One region of the Kaistia sp. UC242_56 genome, then DNA from elsewhere that is predicted to be linked to it. Evidence: riboswitches for the same ligand, from Rfam matches in the RefSeq annotation. Region 1 holds a riboswitch; the other holds the start of a gene.

What was found. Region 1 has a riboswitch for thiamine pyrophosphate ahead of thiM (hydroxyethylthiazole kinase). Riboswitches for the same ligand answer to the same signal wherever they lie in the genome.
Region 2: linked by a shared signal. The riboswitch ahead of ACHMWQ_RS22875 (ABC transporter permease) and the one ahead of thiM (hydroxyethylthiazole kinase) in region 1 are both predicted to bind thiamine pyrophosphate.

The regions. Positions count from the first base shown of each region.
Region 1 covers NZ_JBIOAN010000002.1:1,532,875-1,537,262, reverse strand. Annotated here, with positions in the region: gene aceB (malate synthase A) at 1-511, opposite strand, end outside; gene thiE (thiamine phosphate synthase) at 618-1,259, opposite strand; gene thiM (hydroxyethylthiazole kinase) at 1,259-2,089, opposite strand; TPP riboswitch at 2,155-2,266, opposite strand; gene ACHMWQ_RS09860 (TMEM175 family protein) at 2,491-3,093, shown strand; gene ACHMWQ_RS09855 (DUF1488 domain-containing protein) at 3,272-3,535, shown strand; gene glcF (glycolate oxidase subunit GlcF) at 3,572-4,388, opposite strand, start outside.
Region 2 covers NZ_JBIOAN010000002.1:4,280,577-4,284,964, forward strand. Annotated here, with positions in the region: gene ACHMWQ_RS22865 (adenylate/guanylate cyclase domain-containing protein) at 1-228, shown strand, start outside; gene ACHMWQ_RS22870 (ABC transporter substrate-binding protein) at 301-1,245, opposite strand; gene ACHMWQ_RS22875 (ABC transporter permease) at 1,139-2,068, opposite strand; TPP riboswitch at 2,133-2,238, opposite strand; gene yegS (lipid kinase YegS) at 2,290-3,207, opposite strand; gene ACHMWQ_RS22885 (hypothetical protein) at 3,231-4,388, opposite strand, start outside.

The DNA.
Region 1 (4,388 bases):
GGTGCCAGCCGCGCGGGCGGATGATCAGCACGGCCGGATTGGCGCCGAGCTTGTAGGCCTTGCCGGTGCGCGCGTCGGTGAAGTCGATCTGGTTGGCCCAGCGGTCCTTCAGATTCAGCTGGCCCTCGACCATGTTGGCCCAGACCGGCGAGGACGCGTCCTCGAAATCGGCCATGAACACCTTCGCGCCGGAGTTCAGCGCGTTGACGATCATCTTGCGGTCGACGGGGCCGGTGATTTCGACGCGGCGGTCCTGCAGGCCGGCCGGAATCGGCGCGACCTTCCAGTCGCCCTCGCGGATTGCCTTGGTCTCGGGCAGGAAGTCCGGCAGCCCGCCATTGTCGAAGAAGACCTGACGCTCGTTGCGGAATTCGAGCAGGGCGCGGCGCTTCGCGTCGAACCGGCCATGCAGTTCGGCGACGAAGGCGAGCGCCTCGGGCGTCAGGATCTCGTCGAAACGGGGGCCCAGGGCTCCCTTGACGACCAGGCGTTCAGCGTTGGTGGCGGACATGGACAACTCCTCGGTGGGCACGTTGGAGCGGACTATGCCACGCCGCCGTCTTCAACTGAACCTGCATGATCAGGGCAGAACTTGTTCCGTTTTGGAAAAAGTCGACCTATCGCGACCGGTAGTGTGCAATGCGGTCGGCGAAGTCCCGCGCCGCCTTGGCCGGGTCTTCCGCCGCCATGATGGCGGAAACGACGGCAAGGCCATCGGCGCCCGCGGCCAGCGTCGGTTCGACATGCTCGGGCTTCAGGCCACCGATCGCCACGACCGGAAGGCCAGCCGCCGCCTTGATCCGCCCGAGATGGTCGAAGCCGATCGCGTCGTCCGCGTCCGGCTTGGTCGTCGTCGCGAAGACCGGGCCGACGCCGAGATAGTCGATCGGGCCGAGTTCGTCCGGCGTCAGTTCCTCCATCAATGCCGCGGACAGCCCGAGAATGCGATCCGGGCCGATCAGTTCGCGCACCTTGGCCACGCGCATGTCGTCCTGGCCGACATGGACGCCATCGGCATCCACCGCCAGCGCGACATCGACGCGGTCGTTGATGATGAGCGGGATGCCACGCGGGCGCAGGATTTCCATCAGCGCCGACGCCGTCGCGACGAAATCGCGGGTGGTGCCGTGCTTGCAGCGATGCTGCACCAGCGTGACGCCGCCCTCGATCGCGGCGCGCACCGTCTCGACCACGCCGCGCGGTCCGGCAAGATCGTCGTCGGTAACGAGATAGAGCGAAAGATCGAAAGGACGGCTCATCAGACATTCACCTCATCAACAACCCGGATGGTCGCATAGCGCGCGATCATGTCGGCGTCGACCACATAGAGCGCGTCGCAAAGCTCCGCCGGCAGATGGCCCGGCCCGGTCACGCGGGTCGCCGCGGCAGCGCCCGCCGCGCCATAGACGGCGATGGCCGCCACCGCCGCCTCGAAGGGCGGACACACGGCGGCGAAGGCGGCAACCGTCGCCGACAACGCACAGCCCAGCGCGGTCGAGAGCGGCATCAGCGGGCTGCCGCCGGTGATCGCCACGACCGTCGTGCCGTCCGTGACATAGTCCGTCTCGCCGGTGATGGCGACGACCGCGCCGCTGGCGAGCGCCAGCGCCTTGCCGGCTTCCAGCGCCGCATCGGACGAAGCGGTCGAATCGACGCCCTTGCCCCCTGCCCCGGCCGCGCCGGCGAGGCTCATGATCTCGCTGGCATTGCCGCGAATGATCGACGGGCCCGCCCGGCTCATCTCGACGGCGAAATCGGTGCGGAACTTCGTCGCGCCGCAGCCGACCGGATCCAGCAGCCAGGGCTTGCCGAGGGCGACGGCCCGCTTCGCCGCGCGCTGCATGCCCTCGATCCAGGTCGGCGACAGCGTGCCGATATTGATCACCAGAGCATTGGAGATGGCGACGAAGTCATCGACCTCCTCGGTCGCGTGCACCATGGCCGGCGACGCGCCGACGGCGAGCAGCACATTGGCCGAGATCGTCATGGCGACGTAGTTGGTGATGTTCTGGACAAGCGGACGGGCAGCGCGCATGGCATGCAGCGCATCGGTCGCGGCTTCGATCGTGAAGGAAGGGTTGGGAGACACGGGTAGACGTCCTTTGCTGTGACGCAGGACGGAACGACGGCAAGAACATCCAGGTGCTTGAGCATCCAGGCGCTTGGCTCAATCCCTCCGCCGGCATGATCCGGATCAGGTTCGCGGGTTAGTCCGAAGACCTCTCAGCCAGGATCCGGATGGATCAGGGCACCCCGATGAGACGAGCGGACCCTAGCATGGCTAGGCGGACAGGCAAGAGGCACCCCGGCGATCCCTGGTGGGCAAAGCGGCGTGCGACCCATGTCGCCGCGCGCACGGACACATCGCGCAGGCTTCCAGGCACTCCGCGCCTAGACGGCAGGAGCGACCCTATCGCGCGCACGGCAAGGATGGAGCGACGCCGCGGAAAGGGCTAGCGTGCGAGTTGGCATGGCGACGGAGCAGCGGGCATGAACAAGAGCCGGATCGAAGCATTCAGCGACGGCGTCATCGCCATCATCATCACCATCATGGTGCTGGAACTGAAGGTGCCGCACCAGGCGGACATCCACACGCTTCTGCCCCTCGTTCCCGTGTTTCTCAGCTATGTGTTGAGCTTCATCATGATCGGCATCTACTGGAACAACCATCACCACATGTTCCATGCCGTCAGCCATGTCCGCGGCGGGGTGCTCTGGGCCAATCTGCACCTGCTGTTCTGGCTGTCGCTGACGCCGTTCACCACGGCATGGATGGGTGAAAACCACATCGAGTCGGTCCCGGTCGCCGTCTACGGCTTCGTGCTGATGATGTGCGGTATCGCCTATTACATCCTCGCGCGGTCGCTCATCCGGCTCGAAGGCGCAAACTCGGCTATCGCCGAGGCATTCGGCCGGGATCGCAAGGGCAAGATTTCCGTGCTGATCTATGCCGTCGCGGTCGCGCTGGCCTTTGTCAGCCCGTGGATCGCCATCGCCTGCTATGTCGGCGTCGCGATGATCTGGCTCGTGCCGGATCGGCGGGTGGAGCGCGTCCTGCTGTCGGCGCGCGCGGGCCATGCGCCGGAGGGCTAGAACTGGCCTTAGCGTTCCCAAGTCCTCAACCGCTTTGAGAGCGGTCGTCTCGACGCCCGGTCTTGAATTGCTTTGGGCCGGTAAAGGAGAAGGCCTTCAGCTCTATGAATTCATGGCCATATCGACTGGGACCACAATAGAGGTAACCCTCGCGCGGAATTACGCGTATGCTTGGAAGATGAACCTCCAATTCCCCAATCGCAGCCGCAGTTACAATGAGACGCGCCACCGGATTCAGTTCTGGGGCCACGATAGCGCGAAGGAAGTCTCGTTCTATCTCGAAGCGGATGCCCTCGCGCGCATCGATCCGAACGGTGCGCTGGACGAGGACCATGCGCTGCGCACCTTCGACGCCAACCGGGCGCGGATCGAACAGGCCGCCGCACGCGCCTATTCCAGGCAGGCGCACGCCTCCTACACCCTCACTGCCAGCGATCTTTGATTTCCGGCGATCGCGCCGACCGTTCGGCGCGATGCGTCAGGCATTGAGACCGGCCGGCTTCGGGCCGCCATAGGCCCAATCCAGCAACTCGATCGTATGGACCACCGGCACGCCGCCGGAGAGCTGCGTGATGCAGCCGATATTGCCGGTGGCGACGACATCGGGCGAAACCTTGGCGATGTTGCCGAGCTTTCGCGCCTTGAGCTGCTGCGACAATTCCGGCTGAAGCATGTTGTAGGTACCGGCCGAGCCGCAGCAGATATGGCCTTCGGGCACGTCGCGCACGGTAAAGCCTGCCTTCGCCAGCAGCGTCTTCGGCGTCGTCTTGATCTGCTGGCCGTGCTGCATCGAGCAGGCGGAGTGATAGGCCACGGTTAAGGCCTTCGGCGCGGCGACGGGCGCGAGCTTCAAGCTCTCCAGATATTCGGAGATGTCCTTGGCGATGGCTGACACGCGCGCCGCCTTTTCGGCATAGGCGGCGTCCTCGCGGAACATGAAGCCGTAATCCTTGATCGTCGTGCCGCAGCCGGACGCGGTGATGATGATGGCGTCGAGCCCCTCGCCATCCATTTCGGCGATCCAGGCGTCGATCGTCCGCTTGGCCGTCGCATGCGACTGTTCGGACTTGCCCATGTGATGGGCGAGCGAGCCGCAGCAGGTCTCGCCCTTGGCGATCACCACCTCGACGCCGACCCGGTTCAGCAGGCGGATCGTCGCCTCGTTGATGCCGGGATCGAGCACAGGCTGGACGCAGCCGGACAGCAGCGCCACGCGGCCGCGCTTCTCGACCTCCGTCGGGAAGGTGCCAGGTCCTTCCGAAGCGGTGCGGCCATGCGGAAAGCGCGGCGCCAGC
Region 2 (4,388 bases), 2.7 Mb from region 1:
GCGCAGGCACTGCATGGCCGCCCCGGCATGGTCTGGGCCTATCGCCTGCTCGCGACCTCGGCAGCCCTTGCCGGCCAGACGAGCCTGGCGCGGCATGCCGTGCGCCGGCTGCTGGCCGAGAACCCGGCGCTGACCCTGGCCGGCGTGCGCGCAGGCATCCAGAACCTCGCCGGCCCGGCGCTCGACCGATACATGGAAGGCCTGCAGATGGCGGGCCTTCCCGATTAGGCGCCGCGAGCCGATCAACCCAGCCCTCCGCTGCTGCGACTGAGGGCTGGGTCAAGGTTTCGTCTGAAACGATTAGCGCGGTGCGATCGCGTAGCTGTCGATCGGCGGGACCGTGTCCAGCAGCCCCCTCGCCTTCATGAACGCGGCGAAGCGGTCATAGCGGCCGATGTCGAGCGCGGCCGGACGCTTGGCGAAGCGCGGCAGGGTCGCCGCGAACGACTCGCGGTTCAGCTTGTCATCCAGTTCCTTGTGCGACTTGACGAACATCGCCAGCGCCTCGTCCGGATGATTGGTCAGGAAGATCGTCGCGTCCTCGACGGCGGCAAGGAAGCGGGCCATGCGCGGGTCGCCGCGCAGTTCGTTGCGCGTCACATAGATCAGTTCGTCATAGGCCGGCACGCCATGCTCTTCCGGGAAGAAGGCGACGCCCGGCTTGCCCTCGATGCCAAGCTGGATCAGCTCGACATTGCGATAGCCGTCGATGACCGCATCGACCTGGCCGGACATCAGCGAGGTCGAGAGGTTGAAGTTGACGTTGACCATCTCGACGTCCTTCTCGCTCAGGCCGACCGAGTTGAGGATCGCGCCGATATAGGCGTTCTGCAGGCTGGCGACGGAATAGCCGACCTTCTTGCCCTTGAGATCGGCAAGCGACCGGATCGGCCCGTCCTTGAGCACGATCAGCGCGTTGAGCGGCGTCTCGATGAGCGTGCCGATGCGGGTCAGCGGCAGGCCTTCCTTCACCTGAAGCATCAGGTCGGGCTGATAGGTGATGGCGATGTCGGCCTGCCCGGCAGCAACCAGCCGCGGCGGCGCCGAGGCGTCGGCCGGCGCGATCATCTCGACGTCGAGGCCATGCTTCTCGAAGAAGCCGGCTTCCTTGGCGATCACCAGTGGCGCGTGGTCGGGGTTATAGAACCAGTCGAGAAGCACGGTCAGCTTGTCGGCCGCCTGAGCCGGTCCGATCGTCAGGGCCGCTACCAGACCGAGCGCCGCGAGCCGGATGAAGGGTTTCATGCGTTTTCCTTTGCAGATGCAGAATGTTAGCGGAGGGTTCTGGCGCCCAGGGGGCGATATGGCGGGTGGCGATCTCGACCACGGCGCGGACCAGCACGGCCATGGCGGCGAGGATGACCAGCGCGGCGAAGACGACGTCGGTCTGTGCACGGCCGTTTGCCATCAGCATGGCGTAGCCGAGCCCGGAGGAGGCGCCGACCCACTCGCCGATCAGCGCGCCGACCGGCGCATAGACGGCGGCGACCCGCAGGCCGGAGGCCAGCGCCGGGAGAGCGTCGGGCACACGGAGATAGAGGATTTCCTGCCAGCGCCGGGCGCGATAGAGCCGGCTCAGGTCGATCAGCCCGGCCTCGGTACGGGCCAGACCGTCATGAAAGGCCGAGGCCACGGGGAAGAAGATGGCGATCGTCGCCATGACGATCTTCGAGCCGATGCCGAAGCCGAACCAGAGAACGAGCAGCGGCGCGATGGCGAAGACGGGAAACGCCTGGGTGACGATCAGCAGCGGCATCAGGATGCGGCGGATCGCCGGCACGAAGGTCATGACCAGCGCCAGCATGATGCCGGCCAGCGCGCCGGTGATCAGCCCGGATACGGTCTCGATGAGGGTGGTGACGGCATCGCGCCGCCAGAGATCGGGGCGCTCGACCAGAGCGCGCCAGACGCGAGAGGGCGGCGGCAGCATGAAGGGCGGCGGCGCGAAGACGAGGATCACCGCCTGCCAGATGGCGACCAGCGCCACGGCGACGATAAGGCCCCGCAGGACGCCGGCCATCCAGCCGCGCCGCTTGTCTCCCGCCTCAAACTCAGCCCTTGCCACCATGGCGAAGCCGCTCCTCCGGAATACGGACGAGGCCATGCCTATAGCGATGGGGACGAGCAGACGTCGTGAACCAGCTTCCCGTCCCTTCGCCGGCATGACCCGGATCAGGTTCGAAGGGTTCGGCCCTAGGCCATCTCAGCTCGCGTCCGCGAACACCCCTCGGAATGGCCGGAGCATGGCCGAGGACGCGGCGCGGTGCAAGACCCCTCGCTGACGAGCTGCTATGCGGTGCCGTTGAGCGGAGTCCGACCGAGATGGACGCGGAGGGAAGCGGGACGGCATTCGACACGGAAGTGCCGCGTCTTCACGGGTTCGCCGTCGAGGTTGATGTGCAGAGCCTCGTGCGAATCGAATTCGATCCAGGAACTGCGCGTCTTGACCTGCAGGCTTTCGACCGCCGCCGCGCCCTGCAGCAAGAGCTGCGTGAAGGCATCGAGGCGGGCGTCGCCCGCCAGTTCCGGCAGGATGGCGAGATCGAGCAGACCGTCGTCGAGGCGCGCCTCGGGGCACAGCACGATGCCGCCGCCGGCCTGGCGGCCATTGCCGATGGCGAGCGCCAGGAAGCTGCCTTCCCACTCGAAGCCCTCGGCGCGGAAGCGGCCCTGGCTGGCGGAGAGCTCGCGAAACCGCGTCACACCGGTCACGACATAGGCGAGCCCGCCGAGGCGCCGCTTCAGGTCGGGATCGGTCTCGACCGTGACGCGGGAGCCGAAGCCGCCCGAGACGAGATTGACGAAGACGCGACCGTTCAGGCTGCCGACGTCGATGCGCGAGGCTGGCGCCTGGACGACCAGCCGAAGCGCCGCGGTCAAATCATCGACGGGAATGTTGGTGGAATGCGCGAAATCGTTGGCGGTGCCGAGCGGCAGGATGCCGAACGTGCAGGAGTCCGGCGGCTCCGCGCCAAGCGCCGAGGCGAAGACCTCGTTGACCGTGCCGTCACCACCGCCAGCCACTATGCAATCGATCGCGCCGCGATGCGCATCGGCAACGGCGTCGCGGGCGAAACGTCCAGCGTCGCCCGCCTCCCAGGTGACGCGGACCTCAACGACATGGCCATCAGCGCGAACCGCGCCGACCGCCTCGCGGACGCGGGGATCCCGCGCCGCCTTGCCATGCAGGATGAGCCGGATCTTCATGGTCCATCCTGCTGGGTGGGAGACTACTTGTTGCCCCAGGCGGTCATGGCCTTGTCGAAGACCCGCTGGCCGGGCGTGCCCTTCTCGAAGGTCAGGATCGCGCGCTGGTCGTTGTTGTAGACGATTGGCAGGTCGATCCAGTTGCGCTCGCGCATGAGCGCGACGTTCTGGGCGAGCGGGCCGGCATCGTTGGAGAAGGCGATCCAGAAGAAGCCGTCGGCGACCTTCGCCGCGGCGCCATCGAGCGGCTGGCCGCGCGATTCCTCGGTCGGCTTCATCACCAGCGCCGGCACCGACTTGATGCCGCCACCCGCGAAATTGGCCGGCGTATCGACGACGATCTCGACGAGATGGCTGGCCGGAAGCGCCGGGTCGTTGTTCTTCCGGATGTTCAGCGTCACCTTCATGTTCTTTTCGGGAACATCGAGATTGGCCTGGATCTCCGGACCGTTCGGCGAGTTCGCGTTGAACTTCCACGTGACGTTGGCATTCACGATCTTGACGTTCTGGCTGCCGTCGGTCGGCTGTTCGTACAGAATGGCCTTCTGTGCGACGAGCGACTCATCGGCGCTGCCGGCGGCCGGCGCGCTGGGAGCTTCAGCCGGAGCAGGCTCGCTGGCCGCGGGCTCTGACGCCGCCGGTGCCGCGGCGACGGGACCCGTACCATCCGGCGTCATGACGCCGGCGAGCGGATCCGCCTCTTCGCCGTCCGTGGCAGGCTGCGCCTCGACGGTGCGCACCGCCTTGGGCGACGCCTCTTCCGGAGCGCCACCCAGGCGATCCGCGTTCTTGCTGCTGACGGGAGCCGATGCGGTTGGGATCGGATCCTCGCCCAGCGTCGGCTTGGCGCTGGTGTCGGCCGAGGAAATCAGGTCGCCGATGACGTCCTTGACCACGCCGCGCTGCGACCAGGCGAGCGCGGCAATGCCGCCCAGCATCAGGCCGATCAGCACCAGCAGGATAAGGGTCGGCCAGCGCGACGGCTTGGCGCGTTCGACATAGACGGGCGGACGCTCGGCATCCCGGTTGCGCTCGCGGCGCGACGCCCGGCGCTCCCGCGGCTCCTCGACACCGTCATTGCCCATGGGCGTGACGCGCATCGGCTCCGGCGCCCAATCGGCGTCGGCGCTGAAATGACGACCGTCATCGTGATCCGCATCGACATCGAAGCGCGGCTCGTC